Regions from separate parts of the Fundidesulfovibrio soli genome, predicted to be linked through region 3. Evidence: predicted binding sites of a transcription regulator. Region 3 holds the regulator's gene; each other region holds the start of a gene.
What was found. The regulator sigma-54, encoded in region 3, starts transcription at its own class of promoters, with help from an activator protein. The targets are predictions, from matches to a motif close to CTGGCACGGNNNNTGCTT.
Positions count from the first base shown of each region.

Region 1: MLE18_RS10070 (periplasmic heavy metal sensor) is a predicted target of sigma-54. The motif match lies at 3,453-3,470, and genes of this name have one in related genera.
Region 2: MLE18_RS12020 (anion permease) is a predicted target of sigma-54. The motif match lies at 2,153-2,170, and genes of this name have one in related genera.

Region 1 is NZ_JAKZKW010000009.1:91,902-97,580, forward strand. Features, by position in the region: gene MLE18_RS10055 (hypothetical protein) at 7-222, shown strand; gene MLE18_RS10060 (lysophospholipid acyltransferase family protein) at 232-966, shown strand; gene MLE18_RS10065 (ribonuclease J) at 951-2,603, shown strand; gene MLE18_RS10070 (periplasmic heavy metal sensor) at 2,758-3,411, opposite strand; gene rpsB (30S ribosomal protein S2) at 3,752-4,528, shown strand; gene tsf (translation elongation factor Ts) at 4,531-5,139, shown strand; gene pyrH (UMP kinase) at 5,388-5,679, shown strand, end outside.
Region 2 is NZ_JAKZKW010000013.1:61,534-67,212, forward strand. Features, by position in the region: gene MLE18_RS12015 (sigma 54-interacting transcriptional regulator) at 143-2,044, opposite strand; gene MLE18_RS12020 (anion permease) at 2,253-3,686, shown strand; gene mdh (malate dehydrogenase) at 3,718-4,650, shown strand; gene ttdA (L(+)-tartrate dehydratase subunit alpha) at 4,707-5,603, shown strand; gene ttdB (L(+)-tartrate dehydratase subunit beta) at 5,600-5,679, shown strand, end outside.
Region 3 is NZ_JAKZKW010000001.1:319,724-325,402, forward strand. Features, by position in the region: gene MLE18_RS01550 (PTS sugar transporter subunit IIA) at 1-202, opposite strand, end outside; gene rapZ (RNase adapter RapZ) at 213-1,100, opposite strand; gene MLE18_RS01560 (PTS sugar transporter subunit IIA) at 1,198-1,650, opposite strand; gene hpf (ribosome hibernation-promoting factor, HPF/YfiA family) at 1,650-2,189, opposite strand; gene rpoN (RNA polymerase factor sigma-54) at 2,228-3,673, opposite strand; gene MLE18_RS01575 (KdsC family phosphatase) at 3,789-4,331, opposite strand; gene MLE18_RS01580 (CTP synthase) at 4,331-5,679, opposite strand, start outside.

The sequences.
Region 1 (5,679 bases), on a different contig from region 3:
AATACCGTGGAAGAAGAAACCTTCGAGATCGATCCCCAGGATCTGCTGCTGGAAAACGCCATGCGCGTGGTCTTCAAGGCCGCCGAGCTGCTCGACGCCGACGACCTGACCCCCGCCCAGCTCAAGGACCTCTCCGGCGCCCTGCGTGACGCCACCGAGATCGTCGTGACCATCGAGAGCGCCTGCGGCTGCGACCACGACCACGAAGGGGACGTCGCGTAGCGTAACCCGATGACGATTCTGTACCGCATCACGTATCTGGCGTTCTTCCTGCCCCTGCTCATCGCCGTGTCCTGCCTGTGCTGGCTCACGGCCGGGATCGGGAAGAACGCCCCCGTGGCCCACTGGTTCATGTGCCTGTGGGCCCGGTTTTCCCTGGCCGTTTCGGGCGTTGAGGTCCGCGCGGACCTCTCCGCCCTGAAGCGGGGCGTGCCTTGCGTGTTCCTGGCCAACCACCAGAGCCAGTTCGACATCCTGGTGCTGGTGCACGCCCTGCGTGACTGGAACGTGCGTTTCGTGGCCAAGGAGAGCCTGTTCAAGATACCCATTTTCGGGCCAGCCATGCGCCGCACCGGGCACATCCCCATCCTGCGGGAGAACTCGCGCAAGGCCATGAAGTCCATCGACGACGCGGTGGCGGCCGCCAGGAAGGGCATCTCCGTGGTGGTCTTCCCCGAAGGCACCCGCAGCAACGACTTCAGCCGCCTGGGCGAGTTCAAGATCGGCGGCATGATCATGGCCCTCAAGTGCGGGCTGCCCGTGGCCCCGGTGATCGTCTCCGGTTCGGGAGACGTGCTGCCACGGGGCAAGTGGATGCCCAAGCCCGGCGTGGTGCACGTCAAGGCCCTGCCCGCCTTCGACCCGGCCGAGCGCTTCACCATCCGCGAGCGCGAAGCCTTCCGCACCTGGCTGCAGGACTACATGGGGGCAGCATACCAGGAGGTTCGCCAATGTCCGCCGCGGTGACCATCTATCCCCTGGGCGGCCTGGGGGAGATCGGCATGAACTGCATGGGCCTGAGCTGCGACGGCAGCCTGGTCATGGTGGACTGCGGCCTCATGTTCCCCGAGGACTACCTCTTCGGCGTGGACGTGGTCATCCCCCGGTTCGATTTCATCCTGGCCCGCAAGGAGCAGCTCAAGGCCATCGTGCTCACCCACGGCCACGAGGACCACATCGGCGCCCTGCCCTGGCTGCTGCCCTACGTGGACGCCCCCATCTACGGCTCGCCCTTCACCCTGGCCCTGGTGGCCAAGAAGCTCGAGGAGCACGACCTGCTCAAGCACGCGGACCTGCGCCCCGTGCAGAAGAACGAGCGCGTGGAGATCGGCCCGTTCGCCTTCAATTTCTTCCAGGTCTGCCACTCCATCGTGCACAGCTACGGCCTGGGCATCGAGACCCCGGCCGGGCGCATCGTGCACACCGGGGACTTCAAGATCGACCGCTATCCGCTGGACGGCCACCAGACCGACCTGGACGCCTTCCGCGGCTTCGCCGAGCCGGGCGTGCTGTGCATGATGTCGGACTCCACCAACGTTGAGCGCGAAGGCTTCGCCCTCACCGAGATGGAGATCAAGCAGAGCCTGGGCGAGATTTTCCGCAAGGCCACCGGGCGCATCGTGGTCACGCTGTTCTCCAGCCACATCCAGCGCATGCAGGAGATCTTCGACCTGGCCCACGACACGGGCAAGCGCGTGGCGGTTTCCGGCAGGAGCCTGGCCACCAACATCGAGCTGGCCCGCGACCTGGGCTACCTGCGCATGCCCGCCGGGGTCTGGGCCGACATGGACGAGCTGCCCGCCATGCCCCTGGACAAATCCGTGCTTTTGGTCACCGGCTCCCAGGGCGAACCGCTCTCGGCGCTCTCGCGCCTGGCCACCGGCGAGCACCGCCAGCTGCGCGTGCACCCGGGCGACCTGGTGCTCATGAGCTCGCGCTTCATCCCCGGCAACATCCGGGCCATCCACAAGCTCATCGACAAGCTCTACCGCCAGGGCGCGGAGGTGCTCTACGAGCGCGTCCAGGGCATCCACGCCTCGGGGCACGCCCACCAGGAAGAGCTGGCCATCATGCTCGACACCGTACGCCCCAAGTTCTTCATCCCCGTGCACGGCGAGTACCGCCACCTGGTCAAGCACCGCCGCCTGGCCCTGGAGCACGGCGTGGCCCCGGAGCGGGCCATCATCATCGAGGACGGCCAGCCCATCACCTTCCTGGGGGAGGGCGGCATCCGCCTGGAGGACCCCATCCTCGTGGAGCAGGTCTACGTGGACGGCAAGGGCGTGGGCGACGTGGGCCAGAGCGTGCTCAAGGAGCGCCAGCTCCTGGCGGGCGAAGGCATGGTGGTGGTGATGCTGGTGTTGGACGACAAGACCGGCGAGGTGATGATCGGCCCCAACCTGATCTCCAAGGGCTTCGTGTTCGAGCAGCAGTATTCCCACGTTCTGGAGGACGCCAAGTGCGTCATCCTGGACACCATCGACAGTGTGCCCCCCGGCAACACGGACAAGCTCAAGGAGCGAATCCGCTCCTCCCTGCGGCGCTTCTTCCGCAAGGTCCTGGAGCGCGACCCCGTGGTGGTGCCGGTGGTCATCTCGCTCTAGCGCACGGGCCGCCGCGAGGCGCGGCCACTCTCCGCCTTGCCCACCCTTCAGTTCCCGCAGCACGGAACGGCGCTGCGGAGCCCAACGCAAGACGGGCCACGACTCAGCGCCGTGGCCCGCCAATGCGAGGGATGGAGGGAAAATCCGCTATCAGTTAGTTGTGGGAGCCGTGCCCGCCGGGCTGGGCGCCGCCGGTCTTGGGCTTGTCGCCGCCGTGGCCCCCGTCATGGCCCGAGGAATGGTCCATGCCGCCCATCATGCCGCCCATTTGGCCGCCCATCTTGTCCATCTTGCCGCCCATCTTGTCCATCATGCCGGACATGCAGCCTTCCTTGCCGCCCATGTTGTCCATCATACCGTCCATGCGGCCCCAGGTGGGAATGCCTTCTTTCTCCAGCTTGCGGCGCAGGGCCACCTCGGCCCCGAGCAGCTTCTCCTCCTGAGAGGCGACCTCCTTGACCAGGGCGGCCACGGCCTTGTCGTCAGCGTTCGGCATGGCCAGGAGCGCGTTGAGCTCATGGCGCTTGGCCTTGAGCATCTCCTTGTGGGCCACGACTGTGCGGCCTTCGGTGAGCCAGATCTTGCGGGCGGTCTCCTGCTGGTCGGCGGGCAGGTGCTTCATCCAGCCAGGCAGGCCCGGGGCGTAGGTCTGGGGCTTGGAGGGCGTGGACGCAGCGGCCGGAGCCTGGGCCTGCGGGGCGGCCTTGGGGGCGGTGGCGGCGTCCTGGGCGGCCATGGCGCCCAGGCCGATCAGGAAAGCCAGGGACATGCCGCCCACGGCCTGAAGGTAACGGGAAGTCTTGGACATATTGCGGTACTCCTTTGGGGGTTCAATGCCTACCTGACAGGTAGCATTTGGCGTGCCAACCTGGAACACCTCGAAACTACAGGCATCTTAACCCGTTGCGGCCCTGCGAGGCGCGCACAGCCTTGCACATGCCTGCACATGCCCGTGCAAGGGCTTGCACACCCTGCGCGCCGGGCGCCGAAAATCGCACCCTATGGCCGCTACCCCCTTGCCAACTCGCGCATTGCGTAGTAGCTAGTCCCGCTTCCCAACATCACACACGCCGTCATCGCCGCCAAGGGTGCCCTTACGGGCCGGCAGCGGGGCCCGGCGTGGAGGAAAAACCCAAAGGAGAGGACTCATGGCTTACGTCACCATGAAGCAGCTGCTCGAGACCGGCGTCCACTTCGGACACCAGACCCGCCGTTGGAACCCCAAAATGCGCCCCTTCATCTTCGGCGCGCGCAACGGCATCCATATCATCGACCTGCAGCAGACCGTGAAGCTGTTCCAGAAGGCCCACGACTTCCTGGTCGAGACCGTGGTCAAGGGCGGACGCATCATCTTCGTCGGCACCAAGCGCCAGGCCCAGGAGGCCGTGCGCAAGGAAGCCGAGCGCTCCGGCCAGTACTTCGTGACCCACCGCTGGATGGGCGGCATGCTCACCAACTTCCAGACCATCCGCGGCTCCATCGACCGCCTGAAGAAGCTGGAGACCGCCTTCGAGGACGGCTCCATCCACAAGCGCTACCACAAGAAAGAAATTTCCATGTACGGCCGCGAGGTGACCAAGCTCAACGCCACCCTGGGCGGCATCAAGGACATGGACGGCCTGCCCGCCGCGGCCTTCATCATCGACCCCAAGCGTGAAGAAATCGCCGTGCAGGAGTGCCGCAAGCTGGGCATCCCCGTCGTGGCCGTCGTCGACACCAACTGCGACCCCGACCTGATCGACTACATCATCCCCGGCAACGACGACGCCATCCGGGCCATCAAGCTCTTCGTCACCTGCGTGGCCGACGCCTGCCTCGAAGGCCAGGCCGCCTCCAAGGACGAGGGCGCCGCCGCCGAGAAAGAAGACGTGAAGCCCGAAGCCGCGACCGTCGAGGAAGCCGCCGGGGCACAGGAGGAGAAATAATCATGGCTCAGATCAGCGCCAGTGTTGTCAAGGAACTGCGCGACCGGACCAGCGCGGGCATGATGGACTGCAAGCGGGCCCTCGAAGCCTGCAACTGCGATACCGAGAAGGCCATCGCCTGGCTGCGCGAGAAGGGACTGTCCAAGGCCGCCAAGAAGGCCGGACGCTCCACCTCCGAAGGCGTCATCGGCTCCTACATCCACTCCAACGGCAAGATCGCCGTGCTGGTGGAAATCAAGTGCGAGACCGACTTCGTCGCCCGCGGCGAGAAGTTCCAGGAGTTCGCCAGGAACGTGGCCATGCAGATCGCCGCGGCCAACCCCCTGTGCGTCTCGTCCGACCAGGTGCCCGCCGACGTGCTGGCCAAGGAGAAGGACATCTACGTCGCCCAGACCAAGGCCGAGGGCAAGCCCGACAACATCGTCGAGAAGATCGTCGATGGCCGCATCAAGAAGTACTACAAGGAAATCTGCCTGCTCGAGCAGCCCTTCATCAAGGACGACAAGCTCACCATCCAGACCTTGCTGAACGACCTGGTGGCCACCCTGGGCGAAAACATCCAGATCGGCCGCTTCGTCCGCATGCAGCTGGGCGAAGACGCAGCCGAGTAACTGCCGAAGAAACGGGCCGCAAGGCCCGTTTTTTTTGATCTCAAGTGCGGGGCGGGAGCTTTGGTCCAGCAAAGTTTCCCCTCGCGCTTCTTCAAGAAAACCATTACGTAGCTTCGCGTCGATCGCGTCATTTTTGTAGCACCCCCCTGCCCCGGCCAGCCGGGATTCGGGGTGGGCGCTGCGCACCCGCGCCGCGTGGCCAGGCCCGCGGCCGGCGGCCCATCGCGCCCTCCCCAGGATGAATTCATATGGAAAACCTTCGTTTCAAGCGCGTTCTGTTCAAGCTCTCCGGCGAGGCCCTGGCCGGGAATAAAGGTTTCGGCATCGACCCCGAGACCGTCTCCGCCTTCTGCGGCCAGATCGTCGAGGCAGCGGAGATGGGCGTGCAGCTGGCCATGGTCATCGGCGGCGGCAACATCTTCAGGGGCATGTCCGCCTCCGCGTCGGGCATGGACCGCGCCAGCGCCGACTACATGGGCATGCTCGCCACCGTGATGAACGCCGTGGCCGTGCAGGACGCCCTGGAGAAGCTCGGCCTCT
Region 2 (5,679 bases), on a different contig from region 3:
GGCGAAAGGGCCGTCCGGCTTCCCCCCGGACAGCGGTCGACTCCTAACGCCCAATTATCCGCATCCGCAATTGCACACTTTTCCGGTCTGGTAAAGATAAGCGCAAATTCAGGGCAACCAGACGGGATCCCCTCCGTAAGCGTCATCGCCCTGGCGGGCTCTTCAGCCCGCGCATCCTGCGCCACAGCGTGGAGCGGCTGACGCCCAGCTCCCTGGCCGCCTCGCAGACCCTTCCGCCGCAACGCTCCAGCGCCTCGCGGATGCGCTCCTGCTCGGGGTGCCGCGGGGTTTGCGCCGCCGAAGCGGGCTCTGCCGGGCCGCTCCCGGCGGGGGGGGCGTCCAGGAGGCTGTGTATCAACGCGCCTGTTATGGCCTGATCGCGATGCACGGCCACCACCCGGGCCATGACGTTCTGGAGTTCGCGCACGTTGCCGGGCCAGGCATGGGCCTGCAGCGCCGCCAGCGCGCCATCCTCCAGTTTGTAGCCTTGCTGGTGGGCCCTGTGCCCCGAGGCCTGCTCCAGAAAGTGCGCCGCCAGGCCGGGGATGTCCTCCCGGCGGGAGCGCAGGGGCGGCAGGCGCAGGCGCAGCACGTTCAGGCGGTAGAAGAGGTCGTCGCGGAAGGCCCCGGCGGCCACGAGGCGGCCCAGGTCCTTGTTGGTGGCGGCCACCACGCGCACGTCCACGGGGATCACCTGGTCGCTGCCCAGGCGCATGACCTTTTTCTCCTGCAGCACGCGCAGGAGCCTGCCCTGGGTGGGCAGGTCCATCTCCGCGATCTCGTCCAGGAAGATGGTGCCCCCGTGGGCCAGCTCGAAGAGGCCGGGCTTGCCCTTCTGGCTGGCCCCGGTGAAAGCCCCGGGCACGTAGCCGAACAGCTCGCTCTCCAGCAGCTGGCCGGGCAGGGCAGCGCAGTTCACGGCCACGAAGGGGCCGCCCCGCCTGGCGCTGGCATTGTGGATGCCCTGGGCGAAAAGCTCCTTGCCGGTGCCGGTTTCGCCGTGGATGAGCACCGTGGCCGAAGTTCGGGCATAATCCGCGCCCATGGCCAGGGCCTGGCGCAAGGCCGGGCTCTCGCCCCGGATGTCCTGGAAGCGCGAGGCCGCCACGTGGCCCGAGGCCAGGATGCGCTTGCGCACCGTGGCCTCCATCTTCTGGATCTGGCGCACGTCGTGGAAGGTGGCCACCGCGCCCACGGTCTCCCCGCGCACGTTGATGGCGGTGCGCGCGCACATGATCTCCTGGTCGAACACCCGCTCCACCTGGCCGGCCTGGCCCTGGCCCGTCTCCAGCAGGCGCTCGAGCCCGGAGCGGGCCCAGACCTCGCCCACCGGGCGGCCCACGGCGTCGGCCTCGGTCATGCGCAGGAGCCTGCCCGCCACGGGGTTGAGCACCGTGACCACCCCGCGCCGGTCCACTGCCAGGATGCCGTTGTCCGTTGAGGTGAGCACCGCGCGCATGAGCTGGCTCTTGGCCTTCTCCACCCTGCGGCCGTGGGCGATGCGCTTGGCCTCCCGGGCGGCGGCCAATATGCTCTGCGCCCCGCTCTCCACGGGCTGGCAGGGCACGCCGAGACGCGAGGCGATGAGCGCCGTGATGTAGCCCCCCACCACGATCCCGGCTCCGTCCTCCCTGGCGCGCATCAGCGCCGGGGCGATGCCCTCCTGGGAATCCCATCCGTAGACGGACACCTCCACGCCGAGCATGGCCCCCATCTCCCGCGCGCCGTCGGACATGGGCGGGAAGGCCACAACCGCGATTCGCTCCGCGCGGGCCCTGGCCTTGTGCAGGGCGGTGAGCAGGTCCATGCTGGAGGTGGAGATGTCCACCACGGAGAGGTCCGGCAGGGCCTGCTGGATGCACCGGGCCGTGGCCCCACGGGAGATGACCACCTCCACCCCGGCTGCGGCCAGCTTCGCGGCGGTCTCGGCCGCGCCGTCCATGAGCCCCTCGGCCAGGCGGATGTCGTCGTGGACCCCGGCGAAGACCTGCCTGGCGGTTTCGAGCATGCCCCCGTGCAAGGCGATGAAGGCGATGGTGTCCATGAAGATTCCCCCTGCGACATGGCGCGACGGATTGAAACAGATTGAGACATAGCTGTTTCATTCCTGCGACGCAAGCGCGCAACATCCACGCATAATTGGTTTTATTATTTGGAACGGAACCTGCTTTCAAAACGGGTGTCTTGGTTCGTCGAACCGGTCCCCGCCTGCGCCGGAGTGCGCTACGGGGCCAAACGCAAAGGAGCAGCGCATGAAACTCGACTGGAAGGCCGTCCTGCCGCTGGCCATAGGAGTGATCCTGTGGTTCGTCCCCACTCCCCAGGGCCTGCAGCCCTACGCATGGCAGTATTTCGCCCTGTTCGTGGCCGTCATCGCGGCGCTGGTCATCGAGCCCATCCCGGCGGCCGCAGCCGGGCTCATGGGCGTGACCCTGGCCGCGGCGCTCAACCTGGTGCCCGCCACGGCCGACAAGGCCCCCACCACGGCCGACGCCGTGCGCTGGGCCCTCTCGGGCTTCTCCAACGGCACGGTCTGGCTCATCTTCGTGGCCTTCATGTTCGCCATGGGCTACGAAAAAACCGGCCTGGGCAAACGCATCGCACTGCTGCTCATCAAGACCCTGGGCAAGAGCACCCTGGGCCTGGGCTATGCGGTCGCCCTGGCCGACCTGGCCCTGGCCCCCTTCACGCCCTCCAACACCGCGCGCAGCGGCGGCGTGATCTTCCCCATCATCAAGAACATCCCGCCGCTCTACGGCTCCACGCCCGAGAGCGGAGCCCGGAAGATCGGCGGCTACCTGATGTGGACGGCCCTGGCCACCACCTGCATCACCAGCACCATGTTCCTCACGGCCCTGGCGCCCAACCTGCTGGCCCTTTCGCTGCTGGAGAAGACCACCAAGCTGACCATCGGCTGGACCGAGTGGTTCGTGCACCTGGCCCCCGCCTGCATCCTGCTCTTCCTGGCCACGCCCTTCCTGGTCTACGTGATCTATCCGCCCGAGATCAAACGCAGCGAGGACGCCCCCAAGTGGGCCGGCGAGGAGCTGGCCAAGATGGGCTCCATCACCGCCAAGGAGCTGACCATGGCCGGCCTGGCCGTGTTCGCCCTGCTGCTGTGGATATTCGGCGGCAAGCTCTTCGACGCCACCATCGTGGCCCTGATGGCCCTTTCGCTGATGATCCTGACCAAGGTGGTCACCTGGGACGACATCACCAGCCACAAGACCGCCTGGAACGTGCTCTGCTGGTTCGGCACCCTGGTGGCCCTGGCCGACGGCCTGGGCAAGGTGGGCTTCCTGAAGTGGTTCGCGGCCCTGGCCGCGGGGGCCATGTCCGGCTTCTCGGTCAACGCCCTGATGGTGGCCCTGGTGCTGCTGTTCTTCTTCATCCACTACATGTTCGCCAGCCTCACGGCGCACACCACGGCGCTCCTGCCCGTGATCCTGGCCACGGCCATGGGCATCCCCGGCATCCCCATGAAGACCTTCTCCATCCTGATCTGCGCCACGCTCGGCCTCATGGGCATTCTCACGCCCTACGCCACCGGCCCGAGCCCCGTGTATTACGGATGCGGCTACATAACCCGCAAGGAGTTCTGGACCCTCGGCTTCGTCTTCGGCGTCATCTTCATCGCGGCGCTGGTGGGCATCGACTTCCCCTACATGCTCATGCTCAAGCCCTAGGCCCGCGCAAAAACCAACAGAGGCCATACACATGAACGGAAAGATCACCGTGTTCGGAGCGGGCAACGTGGGCGGAGCCGTGACCCGCAGGCTCATCGAGCGCAAGCTCTGCAAGAAGGTCGTGCTGGTGGACCGCAGCCCCGGCAAGGCCCAGGGCATCGCCCTGGACATCCTGGAGGCCAGCCCCGTGGACCTCCTGGAGCCGGTCTGCGTCTCCGGGGAGGACCTGGAGCAGACCAGGAACTCCGACATCGTGGTCATCACGGCCGGGGCCACCCGCAAGGAGGGCATGACCCGCGACGACCTGCTCAAGATCAACGCGGAGATCGTGCGCGAGTGCGTGACCAAGGCGGCCATGTACAGCCCCTACGCCTTCTACATCATCGTGAGCAACCCGCTCAACGTGATGTGCCACGTGGCCATGCAGGCCGGGCAGATACCCCGCACGCGCATCACCGGCATGGCCGGAATCCTGGACGCCAGCCGCTTCCAGTACTTCATCTCCAAGGAGCTGAACGTCTCGGTGGAGAACGTGCAGGCCATGGTGCTGGGCGAGCACGGGGAGGACATGGTGCCCGTGCCCCGCTACTCCACCGTGGCCGGCATCCCCCTGCCGGAGCTGATGCCCGCGGAGAAGCTGGAGGAGCTGGTGGCCAGGACCCGCGACGGCGGGGCCGAGATCATCCGGCTGATGCACACCAGCGCCTTCTACGCCCCGGCCTCGGCCGTGACGCAGATGGTGGCCGCCGTGGTCATGGACAAGAAAAAGATCCTGCCCTGCACGGCCTACCTCACCGGGGAGTACGGCATCTCCGGAGCCTTCGTGGGCGTGCCCGTGAAGCTCGGGGCCAACGGCGTGGAGGAGATCAGGGAGATCGAGCTCACCGGCGACGAGCGCGCGGCCCTGGCCCGTAGCGCGGAGAAGATCAAGGCCCAGCTGGCCGCCATCGGCCTCACCTGCTGAGCCTTCGGCATTGAACGCGCCGGTGACGGCGTACAGACGACACAAGGAGCTTGCGAATGGACAAGCAAGAGGCCAGACGGTCCCTGACGGAGATCATGGCCAAGTTCACGGGATACGTGGGCAAGCGCCTGCCCCAGGACGTGCTGGACAAGCTGGCGCAACTGCGCGAAGGCGAGGACAGCCCCCTGGCGCGCGTGGTCTACGACTCCATGTTCGAGAACCAGGAGGCCGCCGACAAGCTCGACCGCCCCTGCTGCCAGGATACCGGCGTCATCGAATACTTCGTGACGGCCGGAGCGGACTTCCCCCTGCTGGGCGAGCTGCGCGGGATCCTGGGCGAGGCGGTGCGCCAGGCCACCAAGGACGCCCCCCTGCGCCACAACGCTGTTGAGACCTTCGTGGAGAAGAACACCGGCGACAACACCGGCACCCGCGTGCCCTGGATCGAGTGGGACATCGTCCCGGGCGATTCGGTCACCATCGAGGTGTACATGGCGGGCGGCGGCTGCAGCCTACCGGGCGCGGCCAAGGTGCTCATGCCCTCGGCCGGCTACGAGGGCGTCGTGCAGTTCGTGTTCGACGTGATCACCTCCTACGGGGTCAACGCCTGCCCGCCCCTGCTGGTGGGCGTGGGCGTCTCCACCTCGGTGGAGACTGCGGCCATGCTCTCCAAGAAGGCCATCCTGCGGCCCATCGGCACCCGCAACCCCAACCCCCAGGCGGCCGAGATGGAGCAGCTGCTGGAGAAGGGCCTCAACGACGTGGGCCTCGGCCCCCAGGGCCTCTCCGGCAAGTCCTCGGTGCTGGGGGTGCACATCGAGAACTCGGCCAGGCACCCCTCCACCATCGGCGTGGGCGTGTCCGTGGGCTGCTGGGCCCACCGGCGGGGCACCATCCGCATCGCCCCGGACCTGTCCTACGAAATCCTCTCGCACAAGGAGGCCGTGCTGTGAAAAAGATCCTCAACACGCCCATCTCCAGCGAGGACATCGCCTCGCTGCGTGTGGGCGACGTGGTCTTCCTGAACGG
Region 3 (5,679 bases):
CGCCCTGCTCCACTTCTTTGATGGATGCGTCGAGGATCTGCACGGTCTGCGTGGTGTCCACGCCGACCTCCACGCTCACGGTGCGCACGTGCTGCTGTTGCCCCAGGATCATTTCCGCCGCGGCCAGGAGTTTCTGCCCGTAGTCGGTGTGGGTCACGATGACCACGCCTACGGCGGCGGGGACGGTAGAAGTATCGCTCATCGTTGGTCTGTCAGCCTTTTTCGATATGCCGGTGTTCCAGGGAGACGGTGTATCCCTCCTTCCGCAATGTGTCAAAGAGGGCCTCGGCCGTGGCCACGGAGCGGTGCCTGCCGCCGGTGCAGCCCAGGGCGATGGTCAGCCGGTAGCGGCCTTCCTTGGCGTAGAGGGGGATCAAGCCGGAGAGGAAGTCGAGGAACTTGGGCAGGAAGAGGCTGCCCTCCTCGGATTTGAGCACGTAGTCGGCCACGGGGGCATCCTTGCCGGACATCTCCTTGAGCGAGGGCTCGAAATAGGGGTTGGGCAGGAAGCGCAGGTCGAAGAGCAGGTCGGATTCGGTTGGGAGGCCGTATTTAAACCCGAAGCTCATGATGTGCACCTTCATGTCCGGCCCCTTGCCCTCCAGGAACATCCATTTTTCGTGGAGCTGGCGGCGCAGGTCGTGGATGGAGAAGTCGGTGGTGTCCATCACCAGGTCGGCTGCCTCCCGCAGGGTTGCCATGCGGCGGCGTTCCTCCTCCACGGCCTCGCCCAGCCCGTAGCCTTCGGACTCGAAGGGATGCGGGCGGCGGGTGGTGGCGTAGCGGCGCATGATCTCCCGAGTGGAGGCCTCGGTGAAGATGATCTGCGGCGGGTTGCCGGAAGCCTTGAGGGTTTCGAGGGCGTCCAGCCAGTCGGAGTCGAAATCCGCCTGGCGCACGTCCATGCCCAGGGCAAGGCCCCGGTAGCGGTGCGCGGACTGTTCATCGAAGAGGGTGACGAGCTTGGGTATGAGCATGGCGGGCAGGCCGTCCACGCAGAAGTAGCCCATGTCTTCGAAAACGTTGATGGCGGTGGATTTTCCAGACCCGGACAGCCCGGTGATAACCACCACGGAAAGCCTGTTCGCGCCGGAGTCCATAGCGGCACGCTCCTTGTGAATGTGGAAGTCCCCGCCGCGCTCGGGGCGCGGCGGGGACGGACAGTAGCAGATTACCGGCGCAAGTACATGACGCTTATCAGGCGTGGCTGGTGAGCACCCGCCAGAGGCTCTCCCTGTCCGGGGCGTCGAGGAATGCCCCCCGGAAGCTCTCGTCCGAGAGCAGGCGCGAAATCTGCGCCAGGATGCGCAGATGCATTCCCGCAACGTGTTCGGGCGCCAGCACCAGGAAGAAGATGCGGCAGGGCTTGTGATCCAGGGCTTCGAAGTCGACCCCGCCGTTGCTGCGTCCGGCCACGATGACGATCTCCTTGAGGGAGTCCATCTTACCGTGGGGGATGGCCACAGCGTCGCCTATTCCGGTGGTGCCCAGGCTCTCGCGGTCCAGCAGGACCCGCAGGGCCTTCTGCGCGTCGATGTCCGGGAAGGCCTGCGCCACCGGGGCCACGAGCTCGGCGAGCACGTCGGGCTTGCTGTCGGCTGCGAGGCTGTCGAGCACGAAGTCCTTGCGGAGGTACTCGCCCAGGCGCATCAGTTGGATACTCCAGGGTCGATCAGGCCGAAGTCGCCGTTCTTGCGCTTGTAGATCACGTTGATGCGGTCCGTGTCGGCGTTCTGGAACACCAGGAACTCGAACTTCATGGCGGTGACCTGCTCGGCGGCCTCGTCAACGCTCATGGGCTTGGGGTTGTACTTATCGGACTCCTCGATGGCGTTGACCTTGCCCGCTTCGTCGAAGCTGACCACGCCCATGGTCACGGGGGCCTCGGGCTGCTTGCGGCGGTCCTTCATCTTCTCGCGCATCTTGCGGATCTGCGCTTCGAGCTTGTCGGTGATGAGGTCCACGGTGGAGTACATGTCGTCGGAGCGCTCATGGGCGGAGATGTGCATGACGTCGGCGTCCAGCAACACGTCGATGATCTGGCGGGTCTTCTCGACCATCAGGGTGACGACCATCTCGGCGTTGTCGGCGTTGCTCATGTATTTGGAAAGCTTCTCGAAACGCTTGCTGGCGTATTCGCGCAGGCCGGGAGAAGGTTCAAAATTCTTGAAGTGGAATGCGATGTTCATAGAGCCTCCAAGGTCTTACCGCATGGGGATGCGGGGTTTTAGAGAATTTCCTTGCGTTTGGACGACGATTCGATCCCCATGGCCATTCTGTACTTTGCCACAGTACGGCGTGCGATGTTGACTTGCAACTTCTGTTTGAGAATCTCGGCGATCTGCTCGTCGCTGATGGTCTTCTTGGAGTCCTCGGTGGCGATGAGCTGCTTGATGAGCGCCTTGACCGACTCGGAGCCGACGGAGGTGCCGTCGTCGAGTTCCAGTGAGGAGTTGAAGAAGAATTTGAGTTCGTAGATCCCGTGCGGAGTGGCTACGTACTTGCTCGTGGTGATGCGGCTCACGGTGGACTCGTGCATGCCGATGTCGTCGGCCACGTCCTTGAGGATCAAGGGTTTGAGCTTGGTCACGCCGTGCTCGAAAAAGCCTCTCTGAAATTTAACGATACTCTCCAGCACCTTGAACAGGGTCCGCTGGCGTTGATAGAGGCTCTTCATCAGCCACTGGGCGGAGCGCATCTTGTCCTGGAGGTAGTCCTTGTCGGAGCCCGAGGCGCCGCTGCCGCGGCTCATGTCCTCCATGTAGTAGGGAGACAGTTGGAGCTTGGGCAACCCATCTTCGTTGAGCACGATGATGAAGTCGTCCCCGTACTTGTACACGAAGGCGTCCGGGTTCACGTACACCGGCTCGGAAGAGCTGAAGTGCGAGCCGGGCATTGGGTCCAGCGATTGAATGATATCGAGGTATTGCCTGATATCCTCCAGGCTCAGCTTGAACTTCTTGGCCAGGGGCTTGTAGCGCTTCTTCTCCAGGTCTTCGAGGTGGTCGCTCACGATCTCGAGCAGGATGGGGTCCGTGTAGCCATAGACCTCCAGCTGCACCAGCAGGCACTCCTGCGGGGTGCGGGCAGCAACGCCCACGGGGTCGAAGCGCTGCAGCTTGTGGAGCACGGATTCCACCAGGGGCTCGTCCGCGCCGGTCTCCTGGGCGATCTCCTCAAGGGAGGAGCGGAAATAGCCCATATGATCCAGATTGCCGACGATGGCGTCGGCCACGGCCCGCTCCTGCTGGGTGAATTCGGAAAGATTGATCTGCCAGGAGAGGTGCCCCTCAAGGGAGGTCTTGGAGGTCAGCCTGGCCTCGAAGGAGAAGCCCTCTTCCGGGGCCTCGTACTCGCGCACCGTGGCCTGGCGGGAGGTGGAGGCGAAGTCGCCGATGTAGTCGTCCCACTCGGCGGTCTTGAGCAGCTCGCGCTGCATGGCGCCTTCATCGGTGGTGGCGTCGGGGGAATGGGAATCCTCGGCTATGGTCGGGGCGGGACGCTCATCCTCGACAAGCACCTCTTCCAGCAGCGGGTTCTCGAGCAGCTCCTGCTGCACGGTCTCCATCAGTTCCAGTCGGGACAACTGCAACAGCTTGATAGCCTGCTGCAGCTGGGGGGTCATCACCAGCTGCTGAGAGAGTTTGAGTTGCTGTCTGAGCTCCAGGGCCATCGGCCGGGTTTCCTCCTCGGTACGGAATATGACGGCTAGCAAGAAAAATGCCGAATATCCGCCGCGAAGGCTGCTTATGCACTAATTCCTGGCTTCACGCAAGATGTCCTGGGGATCAATCCTCCTGCGGGGTCAGGTTCGCGCCCCTGGCGGTCAGCAGCAGGCGCACCGCCTCGCGCACCGCGCCGCCCCCGCCGGGCCTGCGCGATATCCAGGCCGCCCGGCGCAGGGCCTCGGGCTGGGCATCGGCCGGAGCCATGGGCAGGCCCACCTTGGCCATGACCGGCAGGTCCAGCAGGTCGTCGCCCATGTAGGCCACATGGCGGAACTCAAGTCCTCGGACGCGCAGCATATCCTCCAGGATGGGGAGCTTGCGCCTGTGGCCGCCGTTGAATTCGGCCACTCCGAGCTCCTTGAGGCGGCGGCGGGCCTGGGCGTTGTCCAGGCCGCTGATCACAGCAACTTCAACGCCCGCATGCTGCAAGAGCTTGATGCCCAGGCCGTCGAGCACGCTGAAGCGCTTCAGCACGAGGCCGTCCGCGTCGTAGAGCACCCCGTTGTCGGTGAGCACCCCGTCCACATCCAGGACCAGGATGCGCGCGTCCCTGGCAAGGCGGAGCGCCCGGCTCGTCAAGCCGGGCCGGGCGCGCCTCCTCATCAAGCTTTGCGGCGGGCCTTGGCCGCGCGGATGAATTCCCTGAAGAGCGGATGCGGCTTCATGGGGCTGGAGTGGAACTCGGGATGGAACTGGCAGCCCAGGAACCACGGATGCTCGGGCAGCTCCACCATTTCCACCAGGGATTCGTCGGGCGACAGGCCGGAGAAGACCATGCCCTTCTCCTCCATGCGCGCGTAGTAGGCCTTGTTGAACTCGTAGCGGTGGCGGTGGCGCTCCTCGATCTGGGGCTTGCCGTAGGCCTCCATGGCCTTGGTCTCGGGCTTGACCACGCAGGGGTAGGCCCCCAGGCGCATGGTGCCGCCCATCTCGGAGTCGGCGTCGCGGCGCTCCAGCTTCTTGGTGCGGAAGTCGTACCACTCGCGCATCAGGTAGATGATGGGGTCGGGGTTCAAGCGGTTGAACTCCTCGGAGTTGGCCTCCGTGAGCCCCAGGACGTTGCGCGCGAACTCGATGCAGGCCAGCTGCATGCCAAGGCAGATGCCGAAGAAGGGCACCTTGTTCTCGCGGGCGTAGCGGATGGCGATGATCTTGCCCTCCACCCCGCGCGATCCGAAGCCGCCGGGCACGAGCACAGCGTCCAGCTCGCCCAGGCGCTCCACCACGTTCTCCTGGGTGATCTCCTCTGAGTTCACGTAGACCAGGTTGGCGCGGCAGTTGTTGGCCACACCGCCGTGGATCAGGGCCTCGTGCAGGCTCTTGTAGGCCTCCTTGAGGTCCACATACTTGCCCACGATGCCGATGGACACCTCGCCCTTGGGGTTGGCCAGGGCGTGGGTCAGCTCCTCCCAGGGGCGCAGCTCGGCGTTCTTGGCGGGCAGGCGCAGCAGGATGGCGATCTTCTGGTCCACGCCTTCGGCGTAGAGCTTCAGGGGCACTTCGTAGATGTTCTTCACGTCCACGGCGGTGAACACGGCGTCGGCGTCCACGTTGCAGAACTGGGCGATCTTGGACTTCAGCGAGGAGTCCAGCTCGATCTCGGAGCGGCAGATGATGATGTCGGGTTGGATGCCGATGGAGCGCAGCTCCTTGACGCTGTGCTGGGTGGGCTTGGTCTTGAGCTCGCCCGCCACGCGCAGGTAGGGGATGAGCGTCAGGTGGATGTAGAGCACGTTGTCCTTGCCCAGGTCGGAGCGCAGCTGGCGGATGGCCTCCAGGAAGGGCTGGCCCTCGATGTCGCCCACGGTGCCGCCGATCTCGATGATGGCCACGTCCTCGTCGCGGGCCACGCCAAGGATGGAGCGCTTGATCTCGTCGGTGATGTGCGGGATCACCTGCACGGTGCCGCCCAGGTAGTCGCCGCGGCGCTCCTTCTGGATGACGGTGTTGT